Regions from separate parts of the Stenotrophomonas sp. P5_A9 genome, predicted to be linked through region 1. Evidence: riboswitches for the same ligand, from Rfam matches in the RefSeq annotation. Region 1 holds a riboswitch; the other holds the start of a gene.
The links. Region 1 has a riboswitch for glycine ahead of gcvP (aminomethyl-transferring glycine dehydrogenase). Riboswitches for the same ligand answer to the same signal wherever they lie in the genome.
Positions count from the first base shown of each region.

Region 2: linked by a shared signal. The riboswitch ahead of AC1DR7_RS05825 (trimeric intracellular cation channel family protein) and the one ahead of gcvP (aminomethyl-transferring glycine dehydrogenase) in region 1 are both predicted to bind glycine.

Region 1 is NZ_JBFULC010000041.1:18,401-25,121, forward strand. It holds gene AC1DR7_RS13665 (M2 family metallopeptidase) at 197-2,191, shown strand; gene AC1DR7_RS13670 (hypothetical protein) at 2,400-2,792, opposite strand; gene AC1DR7_RS13675 (multidrug effflux MFS transporter) at 3,017-4,240, opposite strand; glycine riboswitch at 4,520-4,622, shown strand; gene gcvP (aminomethyl-transferring glycine dehydrogenase) at 4,721-6,721, shown strand, end outside.
Region 2 is NZ_JBFULC010000013.1:11,174-17,894, reverse strand. It holds gene AC1DR7_RS05850 (NYN domain-containing protein) at 1-699, opposite strand, end outside; gene AC1DR7_RS05845 (NAD(P)/FAD-dependent oxidoreductase) at 860-2,179, shown strand; gene AC1DR7_RS05840 (nuclear transport factor 2 family protein) at 2,236-2,673, opposite strand; gene AC1DR7_RS05835 (ribonuclease E inhibitor RraB) at 2,742-3,086, opposite strand; gene AC1DR7_RS05830 (GIY-YIG nuclease family protein) at 3,187-3,456, opposite strand; glycine riboswitch at 3,501-3,594, shown strand; glycine riboswitch at 3,603-3,694, shown strand; gene AC1DR7_RS05825 (trimeric intracellular cation channel family protein) at 3,785-4,402, shown strand; gene AC1DR7_RS05820 (MdtA/MuxA family multidrug efflux RND transporter periplasmic adaptor subunit) at 4,687-5,847, shown strand; gene AC1DR7_RS05815 (MdtB/MuxB family multidrug efflux RND transporter permease subunit) at 5,844-6,721, shown strand, end outside.

The DNA.
Region 1 (6,721 bases):
AGCAAAGACGCCCTGCCTGCGAGTTGGTCTTGCGCCGTTGTTTCTCCATGCGCACCGACCCGCACCCCGTAATACGGACGCCACGCCGTCGACGTTGACGCTACCCGGTCGACCGGGAACGTGCTGCCCTGCCCCTTGCGGTGCGACCGGTGCTTCACTAGCCTTCGCCGGTCTGTCACCACCCAAGGATGTCCCCGTGAACCACCGCCCGCTCCTGCTGGCCCTGGCTGTCGGCGCTGCCGCACTGACCCTGGCGGCCTGCCAGAAGGAACCCACCCCGGCTGACGCCCCCGCGGCGACCAGCGCCAAGCCGGGCGAGACCGCCGACCAGTTCATTGCCCGCGTCAACGCCGAGTACAAGGCCATGTACCCGGAAATGACCTCCGCGCAGTGGCTGTCTTCGACCTACATCAACGAAGATTCCGAACGCGTGGCGGCCAAGGCCAACGAGCGCTGGCTCACCGTCCTCAACGGCTGGATCACCCAGGCCGCCAGGTACGACGGCCAGCCCATGAGCGAAGACACCAAGCGCCAGATCCACCTGCTCAAGCTCATGACCTCCATGCCTGCCCCGCGCGACCCGGCCAAGCTGTCCGAGCTCACCCGCATCGCCAGCCGCATGGAAGGCGCCTACGGCTCGGGCAAATACTGCACCGACGACGCCAACCCGCAGAGCTGCCGCCAGCTCGGCGACCTGGAACAGGTCCTTGCGCGCAGCCGCGACTACGACAAGCAGCTCGACGCCTGGCAGGGCTGGCACGCCACCACCAAGCCGATGCGGGCCGACTACCAGCGCTTCGTCGGCCTGGTCAACGAAGGCGCCAAGGAAATGGGCTTCGCCGATGCCGGCCAGATGTGGCGCAGCGGCTATGACATGCTACCGGAGCAGATCGGCCCGGAAACCGACCGCCTGTGGGAACAGGTCAAGCCGATGTACGAGCAGCTGCACTGCTACGCACGTAGCAAGCTCGATGCCACCTACGGCAAGGACAAGGCCGAGACCGGGGGCGGCATGATCGCCGCCCACCTGCTAGGCAACATGTGGCAGCAGGACTGGTCCAACCTGTGGGACCAGCTGGAACCGTACCCGGGCGCCGGCAGCCTGGACATCACCGCCGCGCTGGAAAAGCAGTACCAGGCCAACCTGAGCGGCGCGCTGGCCAAGGCCGGCAGCGGTGCGAACGTGGAGGCGCTGTACAAGGCCCAGCGTGAGGCCGAACTGCGCACCGCCAAGCAGATGACCGAACGTGCGCAGGACTTCTACGTCTCGCTGGGCATGCCGGCACTGCCGAAGTCGTACTGGGACAAGACCCAGTTCATCAAGCCGCTGGACCGCGACGTGGTCTGCCACGCCAGCGCGTGGGACATGAACATGGAGGGCGATGTGCGCACCAAGATGTGCATCAAGCCCAACGAAGAGAACTTCACCACGATCTACCACGAGCTGGGCCACATCTATTACGACCTGGCCTACAACCCGCTGCCGCCGTTGTTCCAGGGCGGTGCCAACGATGGCTTCCACGAGGCGATCGGCGACACCATCGTGCTGGCGATGACGCCGCAGTACCTCAACTCGATCGGCCTGGTCGACACCCCGCAGGAAAGCCGCGAGGCGACCATCAACGCGCAGATGCGCATGGCCCTGAGCGGCGTGTCGTTCCTGCCGTTCGGCCTGATGATCGACCGCTGGCGCTGGGGGGTGTTCGATGGCTCGATCACGCCGGACCATTACAACCAGGCGTGGTGGGACCTGAAGGCCAAGTACCAGGGCGTAGCGCCGGCCAGCGCACGTGGTGAGGAGTTCTTCGACGCCGGTGCCAAGTACCATGTCCCGGGCAACACCCCGTATACCCGTTACTTCCTGGCACGCATCCTGCAGTTCCAGTTCTACAAGGGCCTGTGCGATGCCTCCGGCTACAAGGGCCCGCTGCACCAGTGCAGCTTCTACGGCAACAAGGAAGCCGGGCAGAAGTTCTGGGCGATGCTGAGCAAGGGTGCCAGCCAGCCGTGGCAGGCCACGCTGCGCGAGATCACCGGCGGCGACAAGCTCGATGCCGGCCCGATGATCGAGTACTTCACCCCGGTCAACGAGTGGCTCAAGCAGCAGAATCAGGGCCAGATGTGTGGCTGGCAGGCCCCGGGCGCCACCGCGGCGGCCACGCCGGCAACGGCAGCCCCTGTGGCACGCTGACCGTCCGCGCACGTCGATGAACGAAAAAGCCGGCCCATGGGCCGGCTTTTTTTGTGGTCGGTAGTGCCGAGCCAGGCTCGGCAAACGCGCAGCGCGCGTCGGGTGCTATCGGCGTCGGTGCGAAAGGCAGCCACGCATGGCGTGGCTCTACCCGGATGAACGGTTGCATTGTGGGAATGACGAGGCCGCGGGGATCCGAACGCCGCGCTCAGGAATGCGCAGGACGCTTCAGGCTGGCGGCAAGTTCCACCTTGAACTGCTCGAAATCCTTGCCGTCGGCCGTTGCTTCGGCATGCGCGGCATCCTTCAGGGCGTCCGAGTAGACCAGGCGTACCGGCGTGCCCTGACGCTCGTGCAGTTCGGCGGCCTGCATGATCAGCGCCAGCACGCGCGCCGCGCTCGGGGTCTGGCCGGCGATGCGGCCATCCATGCCCAGTACCCACTCGCCGTCGCGGCGGACGATGCCGGCCAGCAGCGTGCGCTGCTGGTCACGCAGCTCGGCATGCGGCTCCACCGGCGGGGTGGCGGCCTGCTCGCGGTTGGCAGCCTGGGTTTCGCGGCGCCGGCGGATGTCGCGGCGCAGTTTGGAGGTGGTCGACATCTGGAACGTCCGGACTGCATCAAAGCGCAAAGGATACCGCACGGGCCCGGCCGGGCCCGTTGAGGGCCGCCGCCCGGCTCGGTCCCGCACCTTGCCGTGGCGCCGATAGCCCATGACGGTGATGGCCTGCCGATCGATGCCGCAGCCCTGACCAGGTGCCGCCGGATCGCCAGCACCACGCCGGCCACGCCCGCGTCGCCCGCCATCGTAGCGTGCGCGTGCGCTTATTCGATCGGCGTCAGCACGTCACGGCGGCGCTCGCAGTGCCGCTCCCAGTACCAGAAGCTGCCACCGATGGCGAAGAAGCCCGCGTAGCCCAAGGCCAGGTGCAGCGGGCTGCTGCTGAGCATCGGCGAAACCACGCCGGCCACCACGGTGTTGATCATCAGCTGGATGAACATCTGCATCGAGGAGGCCAGGCCGCGCTGATGCGGGTACATGTCCAGCACGGCGAGCGCCAGGATCGGGAAGATCAAGGCCATGCCGACGCCGCCCAGGAAAATCGGCATCACCGCCCACGGCAGCGCGATCTGCGGTACCGATACCACGTAGCCGACGTTCAGCAGCGCCGAGACGGCGCACAACGCAAACCCGATCGCGATCTGCCGCTGCGCCACGATCCGCCCGGCCATGCGGCCGGACAGGAACGAGCCCACGGTCATGCCGCCGATGGTGGGGATGAACAACCAGGCAAAGCCGCCCTCGCCCAGCTTGAGGTGTTGCATCACAAACACCGGTGCCGAGGCGATGTACAGGAAGATGCCGGAGAAATTGAACGCGCCTGCCGCGGCCAGGCGCAGCAGGCGCGGGTTGGAGCCCATCCGCACATAGCTGCGCAGCAGTTCGCGCATCGACAGCGGCGTGCGCGCTTGGACCGGGTGGGTTTCCGGCAGCCATTTGCCGGTGGCCAGCAGCAGCACCACGCCGAACAGCACCAGGAACCAGAAGATCAGCGGCCAGTCGCCGCCGCCGAGCAGGATCCAGCCGCCGATGATCGGCGCGATGGCCGGGGCGACGCCGAAGATCATCGACACCTGGCTCATCAGACGCTGCGCGTCGGCACCGTGGTACAGATCGCGGATCACTGCGCGGCCGACGATCACCCCGACCCCGGCGGTGACGCCCTGCAGCGCACGGAACACCAGCAGCGTGGTCATGTCGCGCGACAGCGCGCAGCCGATCGAGGCGCCGATGAACAGCACCAGCCCGCCGATGATCACCCGCTTGCGTCCGAACGCATCGGACAACGGGCCGTGCGCCAGGCTCATCAGGCCGTAGAACAGCAGGTACACGCTGATGGTCTGCTGCACGGCCACCTGGTCGACCTGCATGCGGTCGCCGAGCAGCAGGAAGGCCGGGAAAATGGTATCGATCGAGAACGGACCGAACATCGCCAGGCCTGCGAGCAGCAGGGCAAGGCGGCGGGTCGAGGGTGAGGCGGGCGTCATGCGGTCTTCCGTCTGGGCCGTGCGCACTGCACGGCGGGCGCAAGCCCGGAACGGGCGGCACCAGATGAATACGAGGGTCCGATGATGATAGGCCTTTGTACCGCCGGGCACCATCGCCGGAGGCCCGAGAGGGGCGCCCATACCACCCCGTATTCATGTGCCATGGGGACGCAGCAGAGAAAGCCGCTGGGCTATAATTGGCGGGCACCATGGTGGGAGAAGCGGACACCCGCTGCCGAAGGCGCAACGCCCGTAATCGCTCAGGCCCGATACCACCCGTACCAAAACTCTGGAGAGACCGGCCCATTGCCGGCGCCGAAGGGGCACGAAGCACGCAGATGCGCGCTTTTAAACTCTCAGGCAAAAGGACAGAGGGGCACCCAGGAAGACCGCAAGGTCCGGTGGATCGCTGTCGCCCGCGACACGCCCTGGCCCCGGCTGCCTTCCGAACGTGCGTGCCCACTCTTCGAGATGCCAGCCATGTCCCAGAACACTCCTTCCCTGCGCGAGCTTGAACACAGCCACGCGTTCGTCGAACGCCACATCGGCCCCAACGACGCTGAAATCGCGCAGATGCTCGACGTGGTCGGCCACGCCTCGCTGGACGCGCTGACCGATGCGATCGTCCCGGCCGGAATCAAGTCGCCGGCCCCGCTGGACCTGCCCGAGTCGCTGACCGAAGTGCAGGCACTGGCCAAGATCCGCGCCATCGCCGACAAGAACCAGGTGTTCCGCACCTTCATCGGCCAGGGCTACTACGGCACGCTGACCCCGAACGTCATCCTGCGCAACGTGCTGGAAAACCCGGCGTGGTACACCGCCTACACCCCGTACCAGGCCGAGATTTCGCAGGGCCGCATGGAAGCGCTAATCAACTTCCAGACCCTGTGCGCCGACCTGACCGGCATGGAGATCGCCAACGCCTCGCTGCTGGATGAAGCCACCGCCGCCGCTGAAGCGATGACCCTGGCCAAGCGTTCGGCCAAGTCCAAGTCCGACACCTTCTTCGTGCACGACGCCGTGCACCCGCAGACGCTGGAACTGCTGCGCACCCGCGCCGAGCCGATGGGCATCGTGCTGCGCGTGGGCACCCCGGCCGAGGCGATGGAGGCCGAAGCCTATGGGGTGCTGCTGCAGTACCCGGACACCTTCGGCCATATCGGCGACTACAAGGCGCTGGCCGATGCCGTGCACGCCCGTGGCGGCCTGGTCGCGGTGGCGACCGACCTGCTCGCGCTGACCCTGATCGCCGCCCCCGGCGAATGGGGCGCGGACATCGTGGTCGGCAACTCGCAGCGTTTCGGCGTGCCGTTTGGTTTCGGTGGCCCGCATGCCGCCTTCATGGCCTGCCGCGACGCCTACAAGCGCTCGATGCCGGGCCGCCTGATCGGCGTCTCGGTGGACGCGCAGGGCAATGCCGCCTACCGCCTGACCCTGCAGACGCGCGAGCAGCATATCCGCCGTGAGAAGGCCACTTCCAACATCTGCACCGCGCAGGTGCTGCTGGCGGTGATGGCCTCGATGTATGCCGTGTACCACGGCCCGGAAGGTCTGACCCGCATCGCCCGCCGCACCCATCGCCTGGCCGCGATCCTGGCCAGCGCACTGCGCGCTGCCGGCGTCAATGTGGGCGAGCATTTCTTCGACACCCTGCACGTCAAGGACGTCGACGCCAAGGCGATCCACGCCAAGGCCGCGGCCGCACGCATCAACCTGCGTGCGATCGACAGCGATGCGGTCGGCATCAGCCTGGATGAAACCGCGACCCGCGCCGACATCGTCGCGCTCGGCCAGCTGTTCGGTGCCACGGTCGATGTGGACGCGCTGGACGCGGCCACCGCCGATGCGTTGCCGGCCGGCCTGGTGCGCACCAGCGACTTCCTGACCCACCCGGTGTTCAACACCCACCACAGCGAACACGAACTGCTGCGTTACCTGCGTTCGCTGGCGGACAAGGACCTGGCGATGGATCGCACCATGATCCCGCTGGGCAGCTGCACCATGAAGCTCAACGCCACCGCCGAGATGATCCCGGTGACCTGGCCGGAGTTCGCCAACATCCATCCGCTGGCCCCGGCCGACCAGGCCACCGGTTACAAGGAACTGATCGACGGACTGGAAGCGATGCTGGTGGAATGCACCGGCTACGACGCGGTCAGCCTGCAGCCGAACTCCGGCGCGCAGGGCGAGTACGCCGGCCTGCTGGCGATCCGCGCCTACCACCGCTCGCGCGGTGAGGGCCATCGCGACGTCTGCCTGATCCCGGATTCGGCGCACGGCACCAACCCGGCCTCGGCACAGATGTGCGGCATGAAGGTCGTGGTGACCAAGACCGATGCCAACGGCAACGTCGATCTGGACGACATCCGCGTCAACGCGGAGAAGTACAGCGACCGCCTGGCCGCGCTGATGATCACCTACCCGTCCACGCACGGCGTGTTCGAGGAAGAGGTGGTGGAGATCTGCGAAATCGTGCACAAG
Region 2 (6,721 bases), on a different contig from region 1:
CTTCTTCATCTCGAACAGCCCGGTGGCGGCCAGCAGCTCGCTCAGCTTGCCATAGCCGTAATTGCGCGAATCGAACGAGGCCTGGTTGCCGATCTGGCTGCCGACCGGTCCCAGGTGCGACCAGCCATCGTCGGCCTCGGCCGAGGCCACCGCACTGCGCAGCATCTGCACCAGGCGCGTGTCGCTGCGCAGCTCCGGGCCACTCTTGCGCGGGCGCGCTTCCTCGTTGCCATGCTCCACCTCCACGTCGGCAGCCAGGTCCTGCCCGAGCGCTTCCAGGTAAGTGAACTTGGAGCAGGCATTGACGAACGGTTCGGGGGTTTTCTTTTCCCCGAAGCCGTACACCTTGACCCCGTCGGTGAGCAGGCGCATCACCAACGGGGTGAAGTCCGCATCGCTGGATACGATCGCAAACCCATCCAGGTTGCGGGCGTACAGCATGTCCATCGCATCGATCACCATGGCCATGTCCGAGGCGTTCTTGCCGCGGCTGTAGGCGAACTGCTGGATCGGCCGGATCGCGTAGGCATGCAGCACCGATTCCCAGCCTTTCAGCGACGGACTCTTCCAGTTGCCGTAGGCGCGGCGCACGTTGGCCACGCCGTAGCGCGCCACTTCGGCCAGCACCACGTCGATCTTCGACGAGGGCGCGTTGTCGGCATCGATCAGCAACGCGATGCGCTTTTCCGGCTCGGTCATCTCAGCCTCCACGGCACTCAGGACATGGCCGCCGGCAAGCGCGACGGCCCCTGAACCCAGTATCTGTCATCCACGTGAATGTTCCGCTTCACGTGCGACGATAGAACGCGTCGACCATGTCCCCCATGGGCCGGACGGCCGGCCCCCAAGGAGTCCCTGCATGACCCGCGATCCCCTGCCCCACCTTGTCATCATCGGTGGTGGTTTCGCCGGCCTCTGGGCCACGCGCGCCTTGGCCGGCGCGCGCATCCGCATCACCCTGGTGGACCGCCGCAACCACCATCTGTTCCAGCCGCTGCTGTACCAGGTTGCCACCGCCGGGCTGTCCGCGCCGGACATCGCCGCGCCGCTGCGCCACATCCTCGGCGACCAGCGCAATGTGGAAGTGCGCCTGGGCGAAGTCACCGCGATCGACAAGGACTCCCGCCAGATCATCCTGGCCGACGGCAGCCACCTCGGCTACGACACTCTCATGCTGTGCACTGGTGCCACGCACGCCTACTTCGGCCACGACGAATGGGCCGCCGATGCGCCCGGCCTGAAGACCCTGGACGATGCGCTTGCACTGCGCCGCAAGCTGCTGCTCGCCTTCGAGCGCGCCGAGGCCGAGCCCGATCCGGCGCGCAAGGCGGCTTGGCTCAGCTTCGCGGTAGTGGGCGGTGGCCCGACCGGCGTCGAGCTGGCCGGCACCCTGGCCGAGATCGCCCGGCACACGCTGCGCAATGAATTCCGCCACATCGACCCGGCCAGCGCCAAGGTGCGGCTGGTGGAAGCCGGTCCGCGCGTGCTGTCGACCTTCCCCGAGGTGCTCTCGCTCAAGGCCCGCCGCCAGCTGGAAAAACTGGGCGTGGAAGTACTCACCGGTACGCCGGTCAGCGACATCAACAGCGATGGCTTCCAGCTCGGCGATCACTTCGTCCCCGCGCGCACCGTGGTGTGGGCTGCCGGCGTGGCCGCCTCGCCGCTGGCGCGCACGTTGGACGTCCAGCTGGACCGCGCCGGCCGCGTGCCGGTGCAGCCAGACCTCACCCTGGACGGCCATCCGGAAATCTTCGTCGCCGGCGACCTGGCCGCGCTCAGCCAGGCCGACGGCCGGCCGGTGCCCGGCGTGGCGCCTGCGGCCAAGCAGATGGGCAAGCATGTGGCGGCGATCATCCGCGCACGGTTGGAGAACAAGCCCGCGCCCGGGCCGTTCAAGTACCAGGACTTCGGCAACCTGGCCACGATCGGGCGCATGGCCGCGATCGTGCACCTGGGCAGGCTGCAGTTGTCCGGCGTGCTGGCCTGGTGGTTCTGGCTGGCCGCGCACGTGTTCTTCCTGATCGGCTTCCGCAACCGCATCGTGGTGCTGCTTAACTGGGCGGTGGCATACTGGAGCTACCAGCGCAGCGCGCGGATCATTTTCGGGGATGACCGTGAGGATCGGCGGAGGAAGGCCATCCCGTCTGCGCCCGATCCGGATGAGACGTCATCGCGATGATCAGGATGTAACGCTTGCCCGGAATGTGCGAGGTTGTTCGGTGACACTGGACGGGCTCATTGCTTCGGCTTGCTGTACCACAGCGCATTGACGATGACCCAACGCGCGCCGAAACGGCCCATGTGGAAATAGTCCACGAACCATGGCGTTTCCAGCCGCACCGAGGCGGCGTTGCCGGTCACGTCCAGCACCCGGCAGCTGCGGTTCCACTGCTCCTTCGGCGTTTTCAGAGCGCCCTGCCGGGTCAGCCCGACCAGCTCTTCCTTGGACATCCGCCGCAGCCCGAGCCGCTCGTCCGGGGTATCCCCCAGGATGGCGCGCTTGGCTAGGTCCGGGTGCAGCGAACGTGCGACGCGCTGTGGATCGGCTTCGAGCTGGCCGTCCACGTAATCGAAACAGGTCGCCTCGATGGCCGCCAGCGTGGCCGGATCCGGAACGATTGCGGCGGGCGGGGCGGTTGCGGCGGCGGCAAGGATCAGGAACAGGGCGGACATCGGTGCTCTCCGGCAGGTGCGCGAATGAAGGGCGGGGTCGCGTGCAGTACGTGGCGTGCTGAAGGGCGTCAGCCCTGCGAAACGCACCCCCACCCATCCAGCCGTCCGCTGTAGGGAATGGCTTCGGTACCCAGCAGGCCTTCGAAGCCGGCGATGTTGTGGTGGGTCGGCACCATCAGCGGGTGCACCAGGATCTGCCAGGGGAACTCGTCGTTGCCTTCGTAGCGGGCGAAGGACACCTTCTGTTCGTTCTTGAGCAGGTGCACGGCAAAGGCAATGGCCACGTCTTCGGTGGGGAAGATCAGCGCGAAATCCACCTCGCGGGGAATCGACAGGTCATCACCGTCCTGCAGCATGTTCCACAGCACATCGCCGTTTTCGTCTTCCGGGTACAGGATCAGGTCGCGGGACATGGCACTCCAGGGGTTCAGCAGGCCGATCACCGGCAGATGCACGATGGTATGTCGGCGGCGAACACGCGAACAAGCGACGCGCGGCCCGCAGCGTCCGGCGCTACGCCGATTCCACCGCCTGCAGCCACGCCAGCTTGCGCGCCCGCGGCTGGCGCTTGAGCTGCCATTCGGCCTTGGAGGCGGTGGCGCGGTCCGGGTAGGCGCGCATCGCCAGCAGCTTCACCGGCGGATTGGCGCGGGTGTATTTGGCCCCCTTGCCGTCCACATGGGCCTGGAAGCGGGCCGCCACGTCGTTGCTGATGCCGGCGTAGTAGCTGCCGTTGCGGCATTCCAGCAGGTAGACGTACCAGGGGGCGGGTTCAGCGGGCATACCGGGATTATCCACCGGCGCGGGGTCGCTGGCTGCTAGAATCCGGCCCGGATGCAGGAGAGAGGCGCCGCGCTGGCGCCCGCCGAAGGCGCAGGCTCCCATAATCGCTCAGGCCGGTGGCTGCACAGCCACCAACCATGCATCCGACACGCCGATCTGGAGAGAGGTCTTCAATGACCCGCCGAAGGGGCACGTGGCCTTGGCCACTGAACTCTCAGGCAAAAGGACAGCGGGAGCGGCAACGGAATCCCATCCCACGACAGTGCCCTGCGCTGGCGTGTGGTGTGCGTGGTTCCGTCCTCGCCTGCCGTTGCCCGGAGTTCCCGCCATGCTGCTCTCCCTGATTTACCTCATCGCCATTTCCGCCGAAGCCATGACCGGCGCACTGTCGGCCGGGCGGCGGCGCATGGACCTGTTCGGCGTGGTGATCATCGCCTGCGTCACCGCGCTCGGCGGCGGCTCGCTGCGCGACATCGTGCTGGGCCACTACCCGCTGGGCTGGGTGAAACACCCGGAGTACCTGGGCTTCACCATCTGCGCGGCCTTGATCGCCACCTGGGTGGCGCGCTGGATGCACCACTTCCGCCGCACCTTCCTGGTGCTGGACGGACTCGGGCTGATCTGTTTCACCCTGATCGGCTGCGCGGTGGCGCGCGAGGCCGGCCACGCCGCACCGATCGTGCTGATCTCCGGGATGCTGACCGGCGCCTTCGGCGGCGTGCTGCGCGATGTACTGTGCAACGAGGTGCCGCTGATCTTCCAGAAGGAACTGTATGCGGTGATCACGCTGTTCACCGGCGCGGCCTACTTGGGCCTGCTGGAACTGGGCGTGTCGCTCAATGCGGCCACGCTGTGGTGCCTGGGCGGTGGCTTCCTGCTGCGCCTGCTGGCGATCCACTTCAACTGGGAAATGCCCAAGTTCGTCTACCGCGACGAGGTGCATTGAACGGAACGTTCAATGCACCTGTAGCGCCCGGCCGTTGGCCGGGCGACCTTGTACCGGCCAACGGTCGGTACCGCAGCGTTCATTGCATCCCATGACCAAGGGCATGTGAGCGCAGACTGCCGCACGCGGTAACATGACGCCCCCGACCCTCCCGGGTCGGCATCCAGCCACGCTGCGGCATTCGACCAGCGGCCCCGCCAGACAACCCCACTTCGCCCCGCCTGCCCCCACGGGCCGGTAAACCATGGACGCGTTCGCCGTATGGCGCACGCGCAGGATGCCCCATGTCTGCCCCGCTGCCCTCGCGTTCCCGTCGTCTGTTCAAACCGCTGTTGGTCGTGGCCGTGCTGGCCGCCGCCGCCATCGCCTGGCGCGTGCTCGCGCCGGCACCGGCCGCCGACGCGGCGCCTGCCGCTGCCGCCACGCCCGTCCGCGTGGCCACCGTCGTACGCGAGGACCTGGTGGTACGCCTGAAGGCGCTGGGCACCGTCACCCCGTTGCACACGGTGAGCCTGCGCAGCCGCGTGGATGGCGAACTGCTGCGGCTGTCGTTCCGCGAGGGCGAGCACGTCAAGGCCGGCGCCCTGATCGCCGAGATCGATCCGCGCGCCTACCAGGTGGCGCTGTCGCGTGCGCTGGGCACCCAGCAGCAGAACCTGGCCGAGCTGGACAACGCCCAGGCCCAGCTCAAACGCTATGAAGAACTGCAGCGCAGGCACTTCGTCTCCGCGCAGGACCTGAGCGACCAGCAGAGCAAGGTGCGCCAGCTGCAGGGTCGTCGCCAGACCGACCAGGCCGCGGTCGATGAAGCGCGCCTGCAGTTGCAGTACACCCGCATCACCGCACCGGTTGCGGGCCGCATGGGCCTGCGCAACGTGGACGTCGGCAACCTGGTGCGCAGCAGCGATACCGAACCGCTGGCCACCATCACCCAGACCACGCCGATCAGCGTGCTGTTCACCGTGCCCGAGCCGGACCTGCCGGCCGTGGTGGCCGCCGTGCGCGCCGCGCCGGAACTGCGCGTGGAAGCGTGGGATCGCGAAGAGCGCCAGTCGTTGGGCGGGGGCGTGCTGTCCAGTCTGGACAACCGCATCGATACCGCCACCGGCACGCTGAAGCTGCGCGCGCAGTTCGCCAACGCCGACGAGGCACTGTTTCCCAACCAGTTCGTCAACATCCGCCTGCAGGTGAGCAGTGCCGATGCGCTGGTGATCCCCAATGCGGCGGTGCAGTTCGGCAGCAAGGGCAACTACGTGTACGTGATCGCCGCGGACAACACCTCGCACCTGCGCAACGTGGTGCTGGGCCCGGCCGAGGGTGAGCGCGTGTCGGTGCGCGAAGGGCTCAAGGCCGGCGAGCGGGTGGTGGTGGAGGGCATCGATGGCCTGCGCGAAGGCGCCAAGGTAGAGGTGGTCAGCCAGGATCCGCCGCGGACCGAGGCATGAACCTGTCGCGTGTCTTCATCGAGCGCCCGGTAGCCACCACGCTGCTGATGGTGGCGCTGCTGCTGTCCGGGGTGATGGCGTACCGGCTGTTGCCGGTGGCGGCGCTGCCGCAGGTGGACTATCCGATCATCCAGGTCACCACGCTGTATCCCGGCGCCAGCCCGGGGGTGACCACCAGCGCGGTGACCGCACCGCTGGAGCGCCAGCTCGGGCAGATTCCCGGGCTGAAGCAGATGTCTTCGACCAGCTCCGGTGGCGCATCGGTGATCACCCTGCAGTTCTCGCTGCAGGTCGCCCTCGGCGTGGCCGAGCAGGAAGTGCAGGCGGCCATCAATGCCGCCGACAGCTTCCTGCCCGACGACCTGCCGGTGCCGCCGGTGTACCGCAAGGTCAACCCGGCCGATACCCCGATCCTGACGCTGGCGGTGACCTCGCAGGGGCTGTCGCTGCCGCAGGTGCATGACCTGGTGGATACGCGCATGGCCCAGCGGCTGTCGCAGTTGCCGGGCGTGGGCCTGGTCAGCCTGGCCGGCGGCCAGCGCCCGGCGGTGCGGATCCAGGTGAATCCCTCGGCGCTGGCCGCCAACGGGCTGAGCATGGCCAGCATCCGCACGGCGGTGGGCGCGGCCAACGTCAACCTGCCCAAGGGCAGCTTCGACGGCCCCACGCGCGCGATCATGCTCGATGCCAACGACCAGATGCGCTCGGTAAGCGAGTACCAGGCGTTGATTCTCGCCTACAAGGACGGTGCGCCGCTGCGGCTGGGCGATGTGGCCAGCATCGAAGATGGCGCCGAGAACCGGCAGCTGGCCGCGTGGTCGGGCACCACGCCGGCAGTGCTGATCAACATCCAGCGCCAGCCCGGGGCCAACGT